DNA from 3 places in the Streptomyces sp. NPDC090045 genome. Region 2 is predicted to be linked to each of the others. Evidence: riboswitches for the same ligand, from Rfam matches in the RefSeq annotation. Region 2 holds a riboswitch; each other region holds the start of a gene.

Region 1 (6,591 bases), on a different contig from region 2:
CGCGGTTGGACTCCAGGTTCGGCGCGAAGCCGCCCTCGTCGCCCAGGCCGGTGGAGAGGCCCTTGGTGTGCAGGACCTTCTTGAGGGTGTGGTAGACCTCGGCACCCCAGCGCAGCGCCTCGGAGAAGGACTCCGCGCCGATGGGGGCGATCATGAACTCCTGGATGTCCACGTTGGAGTCGGCGTGCGACCCACCGTTGAGGATGTTCATCATCGGAACGGGCAGCAGGTGCGCGTTCGGACCGCCGAGGTAACGGAAGAGCGGAAGGTCCGAGGCCTCGGACGCGGCGTGCGCGACGGCGAGGGAGACGCCGAGGATGGCGTTGGCGCCGAGGGAGCCCTTGTTGTCGGTGGCATCCAGGTCGAACATGGCCTGGTCGATCAGGCGCTGCTCGGTGGCGTCGTAGCCGACGAGCTCCGGGCCGATCTGCTCGATGACGGCGAGGACGGCCTTCTCGACACCCTTGCCGAAGTAACGGTTGGGGTCACCGTCACGGAGCTCGATGGCCTCGAATGCACCGGTGGAGGCGCCGGACGGAACTGCAGCACGGCCGGTGCTGCCATCGTCGAGGCCCACCTCGACCTCGACCGTGGGGTTGCCTCGGGAGTCCAGGATTTCCCGGGCTACGACGACGTCGATGGACGGCACGAGCATCTCCTTCTGGGATGTGACGCTGGGTGTGCGGTGGCGTGTCGGGCCGTGGGACGGCCCTGCCGCTTAGAGCCTAACCGGCCCGGAGCACTCGGCCGCCCGACCGCCCGACCCCTGGGACGAAAAAGGGACCGAATACCCCTCTTCCGGGACATAGGTCTCCGGATATCGCCCGTCACCCGGTACGCACACCGCCGCCCGGCGCGTGGGGGGAGACGCGCCGGGCGGGGGGAACGCTGTGCGTTGCGTACGCAGCTGCGGCTATTGCCGCAGTGTTCAGCTGAGCTTCAGCTTCTGACCCGGGAAGATCAGGTCGGCGTCCGAGACGATGTCCTTGTTCAGCTCGAAGAGCTTCTCCCAGCCGCCCTTGACGCCGTTGGCCTCGGCGATGGTGCCCAGGGTGTCGCCCGGCTTGACCTCGTACGAGCCGTTGCCGGTCTTCGGGGCCTCGGGGGCGGCCGGGCGCTCGGAGCGGGTGGTCGGGGCCTCGGAGCGCTGGGTCTCCTTCTTCGGCGTCGCCTTCGGGGTGGCCTTCGGGGTGGACTTCTGCTCGGTCTTCTTCGAGTCGGCCTTCGGCTTGTTCTGCGTCGAGGTCTCCGTGCCGCCACCGGTGTAGGAGGAGTTCGACAGACCCTTGCCGCAGTGCGGCCAGGCACCCTTGCCCTGGCCCTTGAGGACCTTCTCGGCGACGGCTATCTGCTGCGCCTTCGAGGCCTGGTTGGCCTGCGCGGCGTACGACTTGCCACCGAATGCGGCCCACGTGGAGGACGAGAACTGCAGTCCGCCGTAGTAGCCGTTGCCCGTGTTGATGGACCAGTTGCCACCGGACTCGCACTGCGCGACCTTGTCCCACTCGGACGCGGTGGCGGCGCTGGCGGTGCCCGCGGCCATCAGGGGGGCGGCGACGGCCACACCGGCGACACCGGCGAGCGTGACGATGCGGACAGACCGCTGAATGGCAGTGCCGCGACGGTGCTTGCCCTTGCCGGAAAGCAGCATGGAGATTCTCCTCACCGACGCCTACGAGGTGAGCTGTCGGGTTCGGGCGAGTGAGTTGCCCGGCCGTGCGACCTAGCGCACGTCTTAACCCCTAGCCGGTGGCGTGACCGTCTCTCAACGGCCGCTCCCGGCACCTACCTTGGTTCCCCCGCTCCTGCCTTCGGCGCTTGACGCGACGACTGTTCCCCCCGTCCGCCGGCAGGATTCGGCGATGCGGTCGAAGGAGCCCGCGGTGGCGGGCGATTCAGAAGGTAGACAGGTCTCTCCCCGATGTTCAACGAGGAACATCGGGGAGAGGGGGCCCCTACTTGCGCTCCCCGCAGGGGCGTTTGCGCAGGTGAGGGCGGGGTTTGCGGAAGCCCCGGGGCGGGACACGCCAGTTGACCGGAAGAGACACATGTCTCACTTACAGATAACCGACAATCAGGTCTTTCCGGATGGCCGAAGTGTCCATATTACGTGGTTAGATCCAGATTCTGTCCGGGCTTGATCAGGTTGGCGTCCTCGCCGATGACCTGCTCATTGGCCTCGTAGAGCCCGTTCCAGCCGCCCTTGACTCCCTTGGCGTTCGCGATGGTCGCCAGGCTGTCGCCCTCCTGCACCGTGTACGTGGGCTTCGACGCGGCGTCAGACGGGACCGGGGTCTCGGCCGCGGGCGCGCCGCGGTGCTTGCCGCCGCCTTCGCCCGGAGCGCCTTGCGGAGTGGCGCCCGGGGTCGCCGGAGCGGTCGGGGCGGCCGGGTCCGCCGGAGTCGCACCGGGGGTGGCGGGCGGGGTCGTGGGCGCCGAGGGGTCCACCGGCAGGGTCGGGGCCGTCGGGTCGACCGGCGGCAGCGGGGTGGTGCCCGGGGTGCCCGGGAGCACCGGCTGGGACGGGTCGACGGGAGGCGTGGTCGGGGCGTCCGGCGCCGGCATGACGGGCAGTCCGACCGACGGCGCCTCGGGGATGAGGAAGGGGCTGCCGGTCGGGCTGGGGGCCGCGTGCGTCGGGGCGCCGAAGTCCTTGGCCTTCTCGCCGCCGGTGGTGGACGGCACCGCGTCGTCCGGGCGGGACGGCGAGGGGGCGATCGGGCCGGAGGTGCCGGGCAGGCCCGGGTCCACCTTCGCGGCGGGGCCCTTCTGCTCCAGTCCGGCCGAGGTGCCGCACAGCGGCCACGCCTGCGGGCCCTGCGAGGCCAGCACGCGCTCGGCCACGGCGATCTGCTGGGACCGGCTCGCGAGGTCGGCCCGCTCGGCGAAGTCGAGTCCGCCGGCGCCCTTCCACTCCTCCTGGGTGAACTGCAGCCCGCCGTACGCACCGGTGCCGGAGTTGACACTCCAGGAGCCGCCGCTCTCGCACTCGGCGACCTTGTCCCAGGTCGCGGTGTCGGCAGCGGTGGCATTGGTGGCGGCTAGCAGCGGCAGAGCCAGCGCGGAGCCAGTGACTCCGGCCGTGACTACCAGCGCGGGGACCTGGCGGGGGCGTCTGTGGCGGCCGTTCCCGGAACGCATGAGGCGTGCACCTTTCGCATAACAACAAGGTAACGGCAGAACCTAGCGGCCTTCGAACGATTGTCACAAGTTCAAGCGGGATCTGACTTTTCATCAGAAGCCGCGCAAGTGTTTTGAGCCGTGAACCGAACGGGAAGAGTACGAAGCCCTCGCATGATCAACCCCCCACGCCAGCGCAGGTCTTGGGTCGGAACGGCGAGTTCCAGATCGGGCAGGCGCGTCAGCAGGGTGGCGAGTGCCGTCTGCCCTTCGAGTCGCGCGAGCGGGGCACCCAGGCAGTAGTGGATGCCGTGCCCGTACCCGAGGTGCTGATTGTCGGTCCGGGAGAGGTCGAGCGTATCCGGTTCCGCGAACCGCTCGGGATCGCGGTTGGCGGCCGCGAGGACGACCAGGACCGGATCCCCGGCCTCGATCCGCTGCCCGCCGAGGGTCAGCGGCCCGGTGGCGAACCGCCACGTCGCCAGCTCCACGGGGCCGTCGTAGCGCAGGAGTTCCTCGACCCCGGTGGCCAGCAGCCCGGTCTCGCCGGCGGCGAGGGAGCGCTGGAGACGCTCGCGCTGGCCGGGGTTCATGAAGAGGGAGTGGACCCCGTTGCCGATGAGGTTCACGGTCGTCTCGAAACCGGCGAAAAGCAGGATGAAGGCCATGGCGGTGGCCTCGGCCTCCGTGAGGTGGTCGCCGTGGTCGCTCGCCCGGATCAGGTCGGAGATGAGGTCATTGCCCAGATCATCCCTTTTGCGGTGGATGAGTTCGCCCAGATAGGTCCGCATCTGCTTCACCGACCGGGCCACCCCGCCGCGCGGACCGCCGCCGTGGCGGATCATCATCCCGGCCCAGTCGCGGAAGTCGTCCTGGTCCTCGCGCGGTACGCCGAGCATCTCGCAGATGGCGTAGATGGGGAGCGGAAAGGCGAACTCGTGGATGAGATCCGCCTCCCCCTTCGCGGCGAAGGCGTCGATCAGATGGTCGGTGAGCGCCTGCACGCGCGGGGTGAATTCGGCGACGCGGCGCGGGGTGAACGCCTTCGACACCAGCCGCCGCAGCCGCGTGTGGTCCGGCGGGTCGATGTTGAGCAGGTGCGTCATCAGCTCCGCCTTGCGCTCCCCCGGGATCCCGGTCTTGCCCTTGGCGTGCGCGGGCTCCGCGTGGTGCGCCGGATTCTTGCTCAGCCGCTGGTCGGCGAGGGCCTGACGGGCGTCGGCGTACCGGGTGACCAGCCAGGCGTCGACCCCGCTGGGGAGCTTGGTGCGGTGCACCGGGGAGTGCTCGCGCAGCCAGGCGTAGGCCGGGTAGGGGTCGGTCGCGAACTCCCAGTCGAAGAGGGTCGGCGCCTCGGCGGAAGGGGCGTCGGCGGAAGGAGTGTCGGCGGGGTCTGCGGGGGTCTGCTCATGCACGGCACGACCGTATCCCGGCGCCGGACCGCCATCCCATATGGCCCGTTCGTCGCGGCTGTCCGCAGATCGCCCATCGCTTGACCTCACCTCCCCCGACATTCCTACTTTCGGTTTTGTGGATGTGAGGATCTTGAAAAGCAGTTTCGCGGTGGTGGAGAGGCGGGCCGAGCACGCGGTCAAGTTCTTCTACTCCCACCTCTTCTGGCACAACCCCGGGATCCGTGACCTCTTCCCGGCCTCCTTCGAGGACATGGAGCGGCAGCGGGACCGCCTCTTCGCCGCGCTCACCCACGTGATCGCCCACTTCGAAGACGAGAGCCTCGTCCCCTATCTGCGCGACCTGGGGCGCGACCACCGCAAGTTCCTGGCCCGCCCCGAGCACTACGCGGCCGTGGGCTGCAGCCTCCTCGCCGCCCTCGCCGAGACCTCCGGAGAGACCTGGACCCCGCGGGTGGAGAAGGCCTGGGCCGAGGCCTACCAGGTGATCGCCGACGCGATGATCGCCGGCGCCGACGCGAGCGAGGACCCGCCGTGGTGGGACGCGGAGGTCGTGCGCCACCTCCAGTACGGGCCGGACATCGGCGTGCTGACGCTGCGGCCGCACGCCCCCTTCCCCTATGTCCCCGGCCAGTACACGAGCGTGAGCAGCGAGCGGGTCCCGACGACGTGGCGCACCTACTCCATCGGCAACGCCCCCCGCCCCGACGGCACCGTCGACCTCCATGTCAGCCGGATCGAGCGGGGGCGCCTCAGCACCGCCCTGGTCCGCGAGACGCAGCCTGGCGACGTCCTGCGGCTCGGCGCCGCCGGCGGGCGGCTGACCTTCCGCCGCGCCGACCGCCCCGTCAGCTTCATAGCCGCCGGCACCGGCTGGGCGCCGATCCGGGCCATGCTGGAGGACCTCGCGGAGCACCCTCCCGATCAGGACGTACGGCTCTTCGTGGTGGCGCGGGACGGCGCGCACCTCTACGACCGCCCGCTCATCGACGCGTACGCCGCCTCCTGCGGCTGGCTCGGCGTCACCTACATCACGCCCGCCCCCGGGCGGCACCGCAACCAGGCCACCGACCGGCTCGCGACCGCGCTCGGCCACCGCGGCCTGTGGCCGGACCAGGACGTCTACCTCAGCGGCCCGCCGCAGTTCATCGAGGAGACCGCCCACCTCCTCCAGGAGCTGGGCGCCCGTCCCGGCCGCCTCTTCCACGACTCCGTACCCGCCGCCGGCACGGGGCAGGGGCCCGGAGGCCGCCCGCTGGGCTTCGGCGAGTGGTTCCTGAACCGTCCGTCGCCGCACTGGCACAACCCCGCGGGCCGCGCGCCCCAGGACCACGGGACCGGCTGAAACCCGGCCGGTCCTACTCGCCGACGCCCTCGGCGGCGCGGATCGCGTCCCGGTAGACGCGGGCCGCCGCGCGCAGTGCGGTCTCGGGGTCGGTCCCCGCCGCCTCGGCCCGGGCCGCCAGTGCCAGCAGTTCGTACCCGATCCCCTCGCCGCGGGGCAGCTCCACGGCCACGCCGCCCGTACGGACCCGGCCCGCGAGCTTGGCCGCGAGCGCCAGGCCCGGCTGGCCCACCGGGATCCCGTCGGTGACCGACTCCCGCTGCTTCTCCACCGCCTTGGTGCGCTGCCAGTGCGCGTTGACGTCCTCCGGGGTCTCGGCCTCCGCGTCGCCGAAGACGTGCGGGTGGCGGCGGATCAGCTTCTCCACGAGGGTCGCGGCCACGTCGTCGATGGAGAAGGCCCCGGCGGTGTCCTCGCCGTCCTCGCCGTCCTCGGCACCGCCGTCGCCCTCCTCCGCGATCCGCGCGTGGAAGACCACCTGGAGCAGGACGTCGCCGAGCTCCTCGCGCAGCTCCTCCCGGTCCCCGTCCTCGATGGCCTCGACCAGTTCGTACGCCTCCTCGATCGCGTACTTGGCCAGGCCCTCGTGGGTCTGCCGCGAGGTCCACGGGCACTCGCGCCGGACCCGGTCCATCACCTGGACCAGGTCGAGCAGGCGCGCGCCGGGCAGGTCGTACGAGCCGGGCAGCAGTTCCAGGTCGGGCATGGAGACGC
Region 2 (6,591 bases):
CTTCGCCAGCTCCGCCAGGGTCGTCGGGTACACGGGAATGGGTGCGGCGGGACTGCGCCGCACCCGCTGCTCCCGGTGGAAGTAGATCTTGGCGAACTCCGCCATCGACCCCGAGGGCCTGTTCCGGGCCCCGACCGGGTTCTGGAAGACGCCGTCGGCGAAGTTCGGCGAGCGGCGGATGCGCTCCAGCCGGGCACCGGACGGGTCCGCGCCGAAGGCTTCGGGCCGCAGGGCGCGCAGCCGGGGACGCAGGGGACGGGAGCCGGTCAAAGCGCCTCCAGGGAGGATGGAGTAAGGGGTGGTCGTCTCTCTACCACCATCCCAACGCACACCGGCCCCGAAGGATTCCGCTTGGCGCCCCCGTCCCCTTCCGCCTACAGCGGCAGCAGGTCGGGCCGCTTCGCCTCGACGTGGTCCCCGGAGGACTCCCCGCGCAGCCGCCGGCCGATCCACGGCACGAGGTGGTCGCGCGCCCACTGGATGTTGTCGCGGGTCACGTCCACCGAGCCGCGCGGCCGCTGCGGCGGCCACGGCTGGTCGGGGTCGGTGGGCACGTCCAGCCCGAGCACCTGCGCCGCCCGCAGCGCCACCCGCGTGTGCCCCTCGGGCGAGAGGTGCAGCCGGTCCGCGTCCCACGCCCGCCGGTCCTGTACGGACTTCAGCGACCAGAGGTCGAGCACCGGGCAGTCGTAGCGGTCGGCGATGGCGCGCACGTGCGCGCTGTACGTCGCCACCTTGCCCCGGAGGTGCTTGAGGACCGGTACGCCCCGGGTGTCGAAGCCGGTCGTGATCATGACCTGGCCGACCGCGCCGGCGAGGTCGGCCACGGCCGCCTCGAACCGCTCCGCCACGTCGTCCGGGTCGCTGCCGGGCCGGATGATGTCGTTGCCGCCCGCGCAGAAGCTGACCAGGTCCGGCGCGAGGGCCTTGGCTCTCGGAAGCTGGTCGGCCACGATCTGGTCGAGGAGCTTTCCGCGCACCGCCAGATTCGCATAACGGAAGTCGTGCTCGTCACGCTGATCGGCCAGGAGCACGGCGAGCCGGTCCGCCCAGCCGAGAAAAGAATCCCCGGGTCCCGGGTCCCCCACGCCCTCGGTGAAGCTGTCCCCGATCGCCGCGTACGAGCCGATGGTCTTGAGTTTCGTCGTCGTCGCTGCCACGAGAACCCATACTTCACTCCCGTAACCAACCTACGCCAACGTAATGAGGGGTTGACGGACCGTGATCTCTACCACGTGGGGGATAAGGAATAAGTACACGTGAGGCCGGGACCCCCCTCGGGTCCCGGCCTCACGCGTGTCCGTGCTCCGACGGCGGGTGCCGTCAGATGGTCACACCCTTGGAGCGGAGGTAGGCCAGCGGGTCGATGTCGGAGCCGTACGAGGGGCCCGTGCGGATCTCGAAGTGGAGGTGCGGGCCGGTGGAGTTGCCCGTGGAGCCGGAGAGGCCGAGGGTCTGGCCGGCGGTGACGCTCTGGCCGGAGGAGACGGACAGCTGGGACAGGTGGGCGTACTGGGAGTACTTGCCGTCCGCGTGCTGGACGATGACCTCGTTGCCGTACGCGCCGCTCCAGCCGGCGGAGACCACGGTGCCCGCGCCGACGGCCTTGACGGTGGTGCCGGAGCTCGCGATGAAGTCGACGCCGGTGTGGTAGCCGGAGGACCACATGCTGCCCGCGACCTTGTACGCGGTGGAGACGCCGCCGCCGAGCGGGGCGACGAAGCCGGCGGCCGACTGCTGCCCGGCAGGGGCCTCGGCGGCCGAGTCCTGCTGCGCGGGGGCCTTCGCGGCCGGCTTCGGGGCCGCCTTGGGGGCGGACTTCGGGGCTGCCTTCGGCGCCGTCTCGGGGGCGGACTCCGGAGCGGCCTCGGGGGCGTACTCGGCCTCGGGAGCGGATTCCACCGGAGCCGCCTCGGCCGCACCGCCGAGGTTCAGCTTCAGGCCGGGGTGGATCAGCGACGGGTTGGCGCCGACCGCCTCGCGGTTGTCGGCGTACAGCTGCTCCCAGCCGCCGGACAGATGGCGCTCGGCGGCGATCATGGAGAGGCAGTCGCCCGGCACGACCGTGTAGACGCTCGGCGCGCTCTGCACGGCGGCGGCGGGCGCGGCCTGCAGCGCGGCGGGGAGCTGCGGGGCCACGACGGGGGCCACCGCGGTCGCCGCGGCGGGGGCGCCGACCGCCTGGGCGCCCGCGGCGCCGATCAGCGGCAGTGCGAGGGCCGCGCCACCGGTGCCTGCGACGGCGAAACCGCGCGATATCGAAAGGGACTTGGGACGGCGGTGCTTACCCTTTGCAGGCATGGCGAATTCCTCTCCGGCGCCTGCGAGGTGAGCTGTCGGGTTCGGACTGGAGATGTCCGGACGTACCTGAACGGCGCATGTACGTCTTCACCCCGAGCCGTCCCGGCGAAAAAGATCTCCGGAACAGCGGCTTACCTGGTTCCCCCGCTCCTGCCGCACGAATGGTCGAGTGCGGTTTCCGGGCGGCGGCAGGATTCGGCGATCCACCCGGATCGATCGCGAAGGTAATCCCTTGCGCCAGCAGGGAACAAGCCGTGAATTTCCTGACGGAATCCCAGGGATGGGGAATCGGAGGAATTCCGGTCACCCTCCGTCCATTACCCGCCGTCAACAACCGCTCCGACGGGGCCATTCGCCATTCGCGATCAGGCACTCACGGTCACCGTATGATCTGGCTCACGGGGACGTGCCCGATCTCGCCTCCGGATATGGCAAGTTGGCGCCAAACAGCTTAATTCGGACAGATGTCCCACCATGAAGCGGAGGAGCTCACGTGACCCAGCAGATACAGGAGCCGGAGCTGACCGGAGTGCGCAATTTCCGCGATGTGGGCGGATTGCCGACTTCTGATGGACGAAGGGTCAGGACGGGACGACTCTTCCGAAGCGGACATCTCGCACATGCCACCGAAACCGATGCAGAGTTCCTCGCCTCGCTCGGCCTCCACACCGTCTTCGACTTCCGCAACGGCGCCGACCACGCGCTGGAGGGACCGGACGTGGAACTGCCGGGCGTACGGAACGTGAACATCCCGCTCTCGGATCCGGCCGACGGCCGGGAGTTCTGGCGGCTGGTGCGCGACGGCGACCTCGACCAGCTGCGCGCGATCCTGGGCGACGGCAAGGCCGCGGCCCGGATGACGAACTCGTACCGCAGGATCATCGAGCAGCGCACCGCCGAGCACAGCCGGGTCGTGCACGCCCTCGCCGAGGACAGCGTCCCCGCCCTCCTGCACTGCGCGGCCGGCAAGGACCGGGCCGGCCTGTCGATCGCCGTGACCCTGCTCGCGCTGGGCGTCGAGCGCGAGGCGATCGTGGCGGACTACCTGGAGTCGAACGCCCCGCACCGCCGCTACCGGGTGCGCCGCAGCAGCGGGTCCGAGGAGGCCCGCTCCCCCGAGGTGATGGAGCTGCTCGCGCCGCTGTTCGACGCCCGCGCCGAGTACCTGGTCGCCGCGTTCGAGACCATCGACGAGACCTGGGGCGGGGTGGACCCCTACCTGGCGGAGGGCCTCGGGCTGAAGCCCGAGACCCTCGGCCGGCTGCGCGACCGCCTGCTGGATTAGACCGCCCGGAGCGGGCCGTCAGCGCTGGGCGACGGCCTGCTTCACCAGCGTCCTGCCGAAGTCCCACATCAGCCCGGACCCGCCGTGCGCCTCGTCCATGACCGCGCGGAAGGCGCCGACGAACCGGTCGACGTCCCGCTCGTCCACGACCAGCGGCGGGATGAGCTTGATGACCTCCAGGTGGTCCCCGGAGACCTGGGTGAGGATCCGGTGCTTCTGGAGCAGCGGCACCACGACCATCTGGGCGAAGAGCCCCTTGCGGGCCGCCTGCAGCATCGTCCACCGGCTGCGCAGCCCCAGCGAGGACGGCCGGCCGAACTCGATGCCGATCATCAGCCCGCGCCCCCGCACCTCGTGCAGCAGCTCGTACTCGTCCACCATGGCCGCGAGCCGCCCGCGCAGCAGGTCACCCGTGGCCCGGGCGTGCGCGACGAGCTCCTCGTCCTCCATGACCGACAGCACCGCCAGCCCGGCCGCCATCGCCTGCGCGTTGGACCCGAAGCTCGCGGAGTGCACGAGCACCCGGTCCATGGACGAGTAGACCTTCTTGAAGATCCAGTCCTTGCCCAGGGTCGCCCCGACCGGCACGTAGCCGCCCGACAGCGCCTTGGCCACGCACACCAGGTCCGGTTCCACGCCCGGCTCGTGCTGGTACGCGTAGAAGTCCCCGGTACGTCCGAGGCCGGTCTGCACCTCGTCCGCGATCAGCAGCGCCTTGTGCCGGTGCAGCAGTTCCTGCGCGGCGAGCAGGAACCCGGGCGGGGCCTCCAGGACGCCCTTGCCCTGGATCGGCTCGACCACGAACGCGGCGACGTCGCCCTTGCGCAGCTCCCGCTCCAGGGCGCCCAGGTCGCCCAGGGCGATCTTCGTGTCGGGGAGGAGGGGGGCGAAGCCCTCGCGGAACCCGCCCTCCCCGTTCACCGACAGCGAGCCCGTGGTCAGGCCGTGGAAGGCGTGGTCGCAGTAGAGGATCCTGGGCCGCCCGGTGGCGAACCGGGCGAACTTCAGGGCCGTCTCCACCGCCTCGGTGCCGCTGTTGCCGAAGAAGACCCGGTCCAGGTGCGGGCTGTAGGAGAGCAGCTTCTCGGCCAGCAGCCCGGGCAGCGGCTGGCAGTCGAAGCGGGTGAGGTCGGCGAGCTGCGCGTCCAGGACGTCGTGCAGGGCCCGGCGGACGACCGGGTGGTGGCGGCCCAGGCCCATCACCCCGAAGCCGGCCAGCATGTCCAGGTATTCGTTGCCCTCGGCGTCCCAGAAGTGGGCGCCCTCGGCCCGCTCGTAGACCTTGTCGAAGCCGATGGTGTGCAGCATCCGGGGCAGTTGGTGGTTGAGGTGCCGGGCGTGCAGCTCGTACCGCTCCCCTCCGCGCGCGGCGAGCAGGGCGCCGAGGTCGAAGCCCTTGCCCCGGGCGCCCGCTCCTTCCTCCGCCGGGGTCATGCCGACGCGCCCCGGTTGCCGCCGATCGTCTCCCGGGCCGCCCGCAGTGATTCCTTGAGCGAGCCCATGGTGGCGAGGACGGCGGTGGGCTCGTAGCCGCAGTGCGCCATGCAGTTCGCGCAGCGCGGGTCCTTTCCGCGGCCGTACTTGCTCCAGTCGGTGTCGTTGATCAGTTCCCGGTACGTCGGTACGTAGCCGTCGCTCATCAGATAGCAGGGGCGCTGCCAGCCGAAGAGGGAGTAATTCGGAATGGCCCAGGCCGTGCAGGGGAAATCGGCTTTCCCTTCCAGGAAGTCCAGGAAGAGCGGCGAGTGGTTGAGCCGCCAGCGCCGCCGGTTGCCGCCCGCGAAGGCCTTCCTGAAGAGTTCCCTCGTCTGTTCGACGCCGAGGAAGTGTTCCTGGTCGGGGGCCTTTTCGTAGGCGTAGGCGGGCGAGATCATCATCTCGTCGACCTGCAGGTCGTCATTGAGGTAGTTGAGCACCTCGATGATGGTCTGCGGGGTGTCCGTGTTGAAGAAGGTGGAGTTGGTGGTCACCCGGAACCCGCGCTTCTTCGCCTCCTTGATGGCCGCGACCGCCTCGTCGAAGACGCCTTCCTTGGCCACGGACTCGTCGTGGCGCTCGCGCAGGCCGTCGATGTGCACGGCGAAGGCGAAATAGGGAGAAGGCGTGAACTTCTCGATCTTTTTGCGCAGGAGCATCGCATTGGTGCAGAGGAAGACGTACTTCCGCCTCGCCACCAACTGCCGGACGATCTCGTGGATCTGCGGGTGCATCAAGGGCTCGCCGCCCGCGATGGACACCATCGGCGCGCCGGACTCCAGCACGGCGCCGACCGCCTGGGCGACCGGCATGCGCTGCTTGAGGACCCCGGCCGGATGCTGGATCTTTCCGCAGCCCTCACAGGCCAGGTTGCAGGCGTAGAGCGGCTCCAGCTCGACGATCAGCGGGAACTTCTCACGCTTGCGGAGCTTCTGTTCGAGAAGATAGGTCCCGACCCTGATGGACTGGCGCAGCGGCATGGCCATCTGGCTCACCTCCTGGGGAGCAGCAAAGAACGGTGCCATTCGTAAAACGCGGGCAGTACGGCACGCAGAACGCGGAAGGCCGATATTCCCCCGCGAACCGTGCCGATACGGACGAGCTCATGCTCCGGAGCGTCCACGATCACCCGGACGGCCGCAACCGGGCGGCCGCCGCCCGGTGTAGGCCCGCCGCGGGTGGCGGTCCACAGGGTGGCCGCGGACTCCATGTCGACCGCGATGGCGCCGGTGGCGCGCAGCTGCGCGCGCTCCTGGCCGCGGACGACGTGGTCGGATCCGGTCAGTGCGCCGGTGTGCACGGTCCGGCCCGGTGCGGCCCGGGCCAGTGCCTCGGCGAGCAGGGCGGTGCCGGTGCAGGTGACGGCCCCCTGCGGGTCCCGGGTCTCCTCGGCGACGACCAGGTCGCCGGGGTGCATGCCGGGGACCAGTCCGGCGCAGAACCCGGTGGCGAGGACGGCGGCCCGGTCCATCCCGGGCTGGTCCAGTGCCCGGGCGACGGCCCGCTCGGCCGCGCGCGGGCCCATTCCG
Region 3 (6,591 bases), on a different contig from region 2:
CGGTCTTGCCGGGTCGGGCGGGTGTCCGGACGGGTATGACGCGGACCATTGTGGCCCGAGGCACCGACAACGCCGACTCCGACCCCGGGGGAGTGACCCGGGAACTTATCCGGCGGCCGACGCGCTTGCATACAGTGGCAGGTCTGACGGAAATCTCTGCATCGCGATCGAAGGGACCACATGCCCATGGGTCACACGGCCACAGCCCAGGCCGGCTCCGGCGGCCTGACAGCGACCGAGCACCGGCTGGCCAACGGCCTGCGCGTGGTGCTCTCCGAGGACCACCTGACCCCGGTCGCCGCGGTCTGCCTCTGGTACGACGTCGGCTCGCGCCACGAAGTCAAGGGGCGTACCGGTCTTGCTCACCTCTTCGAGCACCTGATGTTCCAGGGTTCGGCGAGCGTTCCGGGCAACGGGCACTTCGAGCTCGTCCAGGGGGCCGGCGGCTCTCTCAACGGCACCACCAGCTTCGAGCGCACCAACTACTTCGAGACGATGCCGACCCACCAGCTGGAGCTCGCGCTCTGGCTGGAGGCGGACCGGATGGGGTCCCTGCTGGCCGCCCTGGACGACGAGTCCATGGAGAACCAGCGCGACGTCGTCAAGAACGAGCGCCGCCAGCGGTACGACAACGTCCCGTACGGCACGGCCTTCGAGAAGCTGACCGCCCTGGCGTACCCCGAGGGCCACCCGTACCACCACACCCCGATCGGCTCCATGGCCGACCTGGACGCCGCGTCCCTGGAGGACGCGCGCACCTTCTTCCGTACGTACTACGCGCCCAACAACGCGGTGCTCTCGGTCGTCGGGGACATCGACCCCGAGCAGACCCTCGCCTGGGTCGAGAAGTACTTCGGCACCATCCCCGCGCACGACGGCAAGCAGCCGCCCCGCGACGGCTCGCTGCCCGACGTCATCGGGGAGCAGCTGCGCGAGGAGATCGTCGAGGAGGTCCCGGCCCGCGCGCTGATGGCCGCCTACCGGCTGCCGCACGACGGCACCCGCGAGTGCGACGCCGCCGACGTGGCGCTGACGATCCTGGGCGGCGGCGAGTCCTCGCTGCTGCACAACCGGCTGGTACGCCGCGACCAGACGGCCGTCGCCGCCGGCTTCGGCATGCTGCGCCTGGCCGGCGCGCCCTCGCTGGGCTGGCTGGACGTCAAGACCTCCAGCGGCGTCGAGATCCCCGCCATCGAGGCGGCCGTGGACGAGGAGCTCGCGCGGTTCGCCGCCGAGGGCCCGACGGCCGAGGAGATGGAGCGCGCCCAGGCGCAGCTGGAGCGCGAATGGCTGGACCGGCTGAGCACGGTCGCCGGCCGCGCCGACGAACTGTGCCGCTTCGCGGTGCTCTTCGGCGACCCGCAGCTGGCGCTGACCGCCGTCCAGCGCGTCCTCGACATCACCGCCGAGGAGGTGCAGGCCGTGGCCGCGGCCCGACTGCGCCCGGACAACCGCGCGGTGCTCGTCTACGAGCCGATCGCGGCAGACGACGACGAGAACGACGAGTCCGACGAGAACGAGGGGGCGGAGCAGTGAGCGACACCGCAGCCGTCACGATGACCTTCCACCCGCGCCCGCAGGCCGGCGAGCCGCAGCCGTGGGCCTTCCCGGCCCCCGACCGCGGGGTGCTGTCCAACGGGCTGACCCTGCTGCGCTGCCACCGGCCGGGCCAGCAGGTGATCGCGGTCGAGGTCAACCTCGCCGCCCCGCTCGACGCCGAGCCCGAGGGCCTGGACGGCGTGGCGACCATCATGGCGCGCGCGCTCTCCGAGGGCACCGACAAGCACTCCGCCGAGGAGTTCGCGGCCGAGCTGGAGCGCTGCGGCGCCACCCTCGACGCGCACGCCGACCACCCGGGCATCCGGGTCTCCCTGGAGGTCCCGGCCTCCCGGCTGGCCAAGGCGCTGAGCCTGCTCGCCGAGGCGCTCCGCGCCCCCGCCTTCGCCGACGCCGAGGTGGACCGCCTGGTGCGCAACCGGCTCGACGAGATCCCGCACGAGTTGGCCAACCCCCAGCGCCGCGCCGCCAAGCAGCTCTCCAAGGAACTGTTCCCGGCGTCCCTGCGGATGTCCCGGCCGCGCCAGGGCACCGAGGAGACCGTCGCCCGGATCGACTCCGGCGCCGTACGCGCCTTCTACGAGGCCCACGTACGCCCCGCCACCGCCACCGCGGTGGTCGTCGGCGACCTGACCGGCATCGACCTGGACGCCGTGCTGGCGGACACCCTGGGCGCGTGGACGGGCAACACCGCCGCGGCCCTTCCGGTGCCGCCGGTGACCGCGGACGACACCGGCCGCGTGGTCATCGTGGACCGGCCCGGCGCGGTCCAGACACAGCTGCTGATCGGCCGGACCGGGCCGGACCGCCACGACCAGGTCTGGGCGGCCCAGGTGCTGGGCACGTACTGCCTGGGCGGCACCCTCACCTCCCGCCTGGACAAGGTGCTGCGCGAGGAGAAGGGGTACACCTACGGCGTGCGCGCCTTCGGCCAGGTGCTGCGCTCCACCGCCGACGGCAAGGGCGCCTCGATGCTCGCCATCAGCGGCTCGGTGGACACCCCGAACACCGGACCGGCGCTGGAGGACCTCTGGAAGGTGCTGCGCACCCTCGCGGAGGGCGGTCTGACCGACGCCGAACGCGACGTGGCCGTACAGAACCTGGTGGGCGTGGCCCCGCTGAAGTTCGAGACGGCGGCCTCGGTCGCGGGCACCCTCGCCGACCAGGTCGAGCAGGAGCTGCCGGACGACTACCAGGCGCAGTTGTACGCGCGGCTGGCTGAAACCGGCACCGTGGAGGCGACCACGGCGGTCGTGAAGGCCTTCCCGGCGGACCGCCTGGTCACGATCCTGGTGGGCGACGCGGCGGTGATCGAGGAGCCGGTGCGCGCCCTCGGGATCGGTGAGGTCACGGTCGTCACCAACTGACCTGTCGGTGACGGCCGGCTGACGGTCGACCGACGGATCGCGCAGGGGCTCTGGCGGGCGCAACCGCCGGAGCCCCTTTTGTCCGTTTGGCGGCTAGGTTGCTCGTATGGGGTGTGGCGTACGCAACAAAAAGGCGCGTCTGTTTGGCGATTGACTGATGATCCGCCTAGCGTCGGCCCTGCTGTCCGTCAGTTGTGCCCGCCGCATCCGCGGCACCGGACAGCGATCGCCGAGTCCCCGTCAGGCGCGAGCCTGGGGAGCCGGGGACCCACATGAGTCCCTGGGGTGAATCGGACCCCCTCGCAAGAGGAGGCCCGTAGGAGACCTTCCTGCTCCGAACCCGTCAGCTAACCCGGTAGGCGAGAAGGAAGGAAAGGATCAAACCCTTCATGGCGTTTGGCAGTCGTCCCGCTGGTACCGGTAAGCACCGTGGCTCCAGCCGTCTGAGCAAGAAGACCGCCGGTTACGCCGGTATCGCCGCGATCGCCACCACGGGTGTCGTCGGCTCCCTCGCCGCCCCGGCCTTCGCCGCGGACAACCACAGCAGCTCCGCCCCGGAGAACGGGCTGGGTGCCGTGGTCGTCGCCGAGGACCTCGCGGGTGACATCGCCGAGCAGGCCGATTCCCAGCACCGCGCCGCCGAGCACGCCGCCGCCAAGGCGCAGGCGGAGGCGGAGGCCAAGCAGAAGGCCGCCGAGTCCAAGCGCCTCGCCGAGGCCAAGGCGAAGGCCGAGCGCGACGCCGCCGAGCGTGCGGCCCGCGAGGAGGAGCGCAAGCGCCTCAACACCTTCGTCGCCCCGGTCGACGGCTCGTACGTCAGCACGCAGTACCACGCGGGCGGCGGCATGTGGTCTTCCGGCAGCCACACCGGCATCGACTTCCACGCCTCCTCCGGCACCTCGGTCCACGCGGTGGGCGTCGGCACCGTCGTCGAGGCCGGCTGGGGCGGCGCCTACGGCAACAACGTCGTCATCAAGCACAACGACGGTACGTTCACCCAGTACGGGCACCTGGCCTCGCTGAACGTCTCCGTCGGCGAGCAGGTCACCCCGGGCCAGCAGATCGGCCTGTCGGGCTCCACCGGCAACTCCAGCGGCCCGCACCTGCACTTCGAGGCCCGCACGGGCTCGCAGTACGGCTCGGACATCGACCCGGTCGCGTACCTGCGCTCGCACGGCGTCAGCCTCTGACCCCGTTCCGCACCGCTTCACCGAAGGCCCCGGCTCCCCGAGCCGGGGCCTTCGTGTTGCGTCTCTGTGCAAATGTTTCGCATTTCCGGCCGCTCTCGGAAATTATCGTGTGTTGCAATAGAGTTGCAGCGCGCGCATGTGCGTGCAATCAGGCTGGCGGTCGGAAATAGGCGGAGGTTCGGTCTTGCGTATTCCTGCGCACGCGGTATGCACAGCAATCCGCGACGACATCGTCTCCGGAGTGTTCGAGCCGGGGGGCCGGCTGACCGAGGAGGTGCTGGCCCGCCGGTACGGAGTCTCGCGGGTCCCGGTCCGCGAGGCGCTGCGGACCCTGGAGTCCGAGGGCTTCGTGACCACGCGGCGCCATGCGGGGGCCTGCGTGGCCGAACCGACCGAGCAGGAGGCCACGGACCTCCTGGAGGTGCGGATGCTCCTGGAGCCGCTGGCGGCCGCCCGGGCCGCCCGGCGGCGCACCGAGGCGCACCTCAAGGTGCTGCGCGGGCTGGTCAGGCTGGGGCAGGAGCGGGCCAGGCGGGGGCAGGGGGAGGACCTGCGGTCCCTGGGCGGCTGGTTCCACGAGACGCTCGCGCAGGCCTCCGGCAGCCCCGGGCTGGTCGCCATGCTCACGCAGATGCGGCACAAGGTGGCGTGGATGTACGTGGTGGAGGCGCCGGTGCGGCCCGTGGAGTCCTGGGCGGAGCACGGCGCGATAGTGGACGCGGTGGCCCGCGGGGACGCGGAGCGGGCGCGGGCGCTGACCGTGCTCCACGCCGACCGGGCCGCGGGGGCGCACCGGCTGCGGCTCCGTCCGGCGGTGAGCACTTCGCAACGTGCCGTAAACATGTCGAGCGGCCGGCATTAACAGGAGCCGTATACAAAGGGTGGTGTCGGGCACTGCCGCCGGAATTCACGGCCGGTGTTAATTCGCCGTGGGAGTGGTGCGGGCACGCCGCGGCCGGAATTGATTTCCGGCCTGCCGAATTTCCTGGTGACCTGAATTCCGGTGCGGCCCGCGGTGTGCGGAAGACCGGCTTTCCGTCGATCCGGCGCCCGGTGGGGCGCCCCGGCCTCCGGCGGGCGCCGCCGCCCGCGGGCCCCGAGACGACAAACGCCGAAGCCGCGGCCCCCTGGCGATCGGGGGCCGCGGCTTCGGCGCGGTACCGCGCGGGTCGAACCCGAAGGGTCAGACGGTCTCGGGGAGCTCCTCGAGGCCCTCGGCGACCAGCTTCGCGAGGCGGTCCAGTGCGGCTTCCGCACCCTCGGCCTCGGAGGCGAGGACGATCTCCTCGCCGCCCTGGGCGCCCAGGCCCAGAACCGCCAGCATGGAGGCGGCGTTGACGGGGTCGCCGCCGGACTTCGCGATGGTCACCGGGACGCCGGAAGCGGTCGTCGCACGGACGAAGATCGAGGCGGGACGAGCGTGCAGGCCCTCGGCCCAGCCGACGTTGACGCGGCGCTCTGCCATGGTGATGCCCTTCAGGTTCTTACGGTTGTCTAGACCAGTCTCTCACGACGCCCCGAATGCTCCGACCGACCTCCGGCCCGGATCCGCCGCCGTTCGACCTTCCCCAGCTTGCACTCATTCGTCCCGGGTTGCCTCATGCGCCGCGCGGGGGGCTGCCGGGCCCCTCCCGGCCTTAAGGTGACCCCATGACCATCGAGTCGGACCCCTCGTACCCGGCCCACTGGGAAGCCGATGTCGTCCTCCGCGACGGCGGCACCGCCCGGATCAGGCCGATCACCACCGAGGACGCGGGCCGGCTCGTCAGCTTCTACGAGCAGGTCTCCGACGAGTCGAAGTACTACCGGTTCTTCGCCCCCCACCCCCGGCTCTCCGACCGCGACGTGCGCCGCTTCACGCACCACGACTACGTGGACCGGGTGGGCCTCGCGGCGACCATCGGCGGGGAGTTCATCGGCACCGTCCGCTACGACCGCATCGGCCCCGACGGCCGGCCCGCCTCGGAACCCGCCGACGAGGCCGAGGTCGCCTTCCTCGTCCAGGACGCCCACCAGGGCCGCGGGGTCGCCTCCGCCCTCCTCGAACACATCGGGGCGGTGGCCAGGGAGCGCGGCATCCGCCGGTTCGCCGCCGAGGTGCTGCCCGCCAACACCAAGATGATCAAAGTGTTCACGGACGTCGGCTACCAGCAGAAGCGCAGCTTCGAGGACGGCTCCGTCCACCTCACCCTCGACCTCGAACCCACCGCCGAGTCCCTGGCCGTGCAGCGCGCCCGCGAACAGCGCGCCGAGGCCCACTCGGTGCAGCGGCTGCTGGCCCCCGGCTCGGTCGCCGTCGTCGGAGTCAGCCGCTCCGGCGCCGGTGTGGGCGCGGCCGCCCTCCGCAACCTCCGGGACAGCGGCTTCCACGGCCACCTCTACGCAGTCAACGAGGCCGTCGAGCGCGATCTGCTCGACGGCGTACGGGCCTACCGCACGATCGGGGCCATCGGCGCCCCCGTCGACCTCGCGGTGAT

What was found. Region 2 has a riboswitch for cyclic di-AMP ahead of ACIPYQ_RS25025 (LysM peptidoglycan-binding domain-containing M23 family metallopeptidase). Riboswitches for the same ligand answer to the same signal wherever they lie in the genome.
Positions count from the first base shown of each region.
Region 1: another riboswitch for cyclic di-AMP. It lies ahead of ACIPYQ_RS08570 (transglycosylase family protein); the one in region 2 lies ahead of ACIPYQ_RS25025 (LysM peptidoglycan-binding domain-containing M23 family metallopeptidase).
Region 3: another riboswitch for cyclic di-AMP. It lies ahead of ACIPYQ_RS28660 (M23 family metallopeptidase); the one in region 2 lies ahead of ACIPYQ_RS25025 (LysM peptidoglycan-binding domain-containing M23 family metallopeptidase).

Region 1 is NZ_JBIVFA010000002.1:775,238-781,828, reverse strand. It holds gene eno (phosphopyruvate hydratase) at 1-655, opposite strand, end outside; gene ACIPYQ_RS08570 (transglycosylase family protein) at 929-1,651, opposite strand; cyclic di-AMP (ydaO/yuaA leader) riboswitch at 1,655-1,827, opposite strand; gene ACIPYQ_RS08565 (transglycosylase family protein) at 2,107-3,141, opposite strand; gene ACIPYQ_RS08560 (cytochrome P450) at 3,213-4,535, opposite strand; gene ACIPYQ_RS08555 (globin domain-containing protein) at 4,657-5,877, shown strand; gene ACIPYQ_RS08550 (nucleoside triphosphate pyrophosphohydrolase) at 5,891-6,591, opposite strand, start outside.
Region 2 is NZ_JBIVFA010000010.1:8,154-14,744, forward strand. It holds gene ACIPYQ_RS25015 (MBL fold metallo-hydrolase) at 1-270, opposite strand, end outside; gene ACIPYQ_RS25020 (SGNH/GDSL hydrolase family protein) at 375-1,160, opposite strand; gene ACIPYQ_RS25025 (LysM peptidoglycan-binding domain-containing M23 family metallopeptidase) at 1,324-2,301, opposite strand; cyclic di-AMP (ydaO/yuaA leader) riboswitch at 2,306-2,512, opposite strand; gene ACIPYQ_RS25030 (tyrosine-protein phosphatase) at 2,795-3,586, shown strand; gene ACIPYQ_RS25035 (aspartate aminotransferase family protein) at 3,605-5,020, opposite strand; gene hpnH (adenosyl-hopene transferase HpnH) at 5,017-6,048, opposite strand; gene ACIPYQ_RS25045 (1-hydroxy-2-methyl-2-butenyl 4-diphosphate reductase) at 6,054-6,591, opposite strand, start outside.
Region 3 is NZ_JBIVFA010000012.1:163,961-170,551, reverse strand. It holds gene ACIPYQ_RS28670 (pitrilysin family protein) at 187-1,536, shown strand; gene ACIPYQ_RS28665 (M16 family metallopeptidase) at 1,557-2,924, shown strand; cyclic di-AMP (ydaO/yuaA leader) riboswitch at 3,142-3,301, shown strand; gene ACIPYQ_RS28660 (M23 family metallopeptidase) at 3,314-4,114, shown strand; gene ACIPYQ_RS28655 (GntR family transcriptional regulator) at 4,299-4,976, shown strand; gene ACIPYQ_RS28650 (HPr family phosphocarrier protein) at 5,298-5,579, opposite strand; gene ACIPYQ_RS28645 (GNAT family N-acetyltransferase) at 5,765-6,591, shown strand, end outside.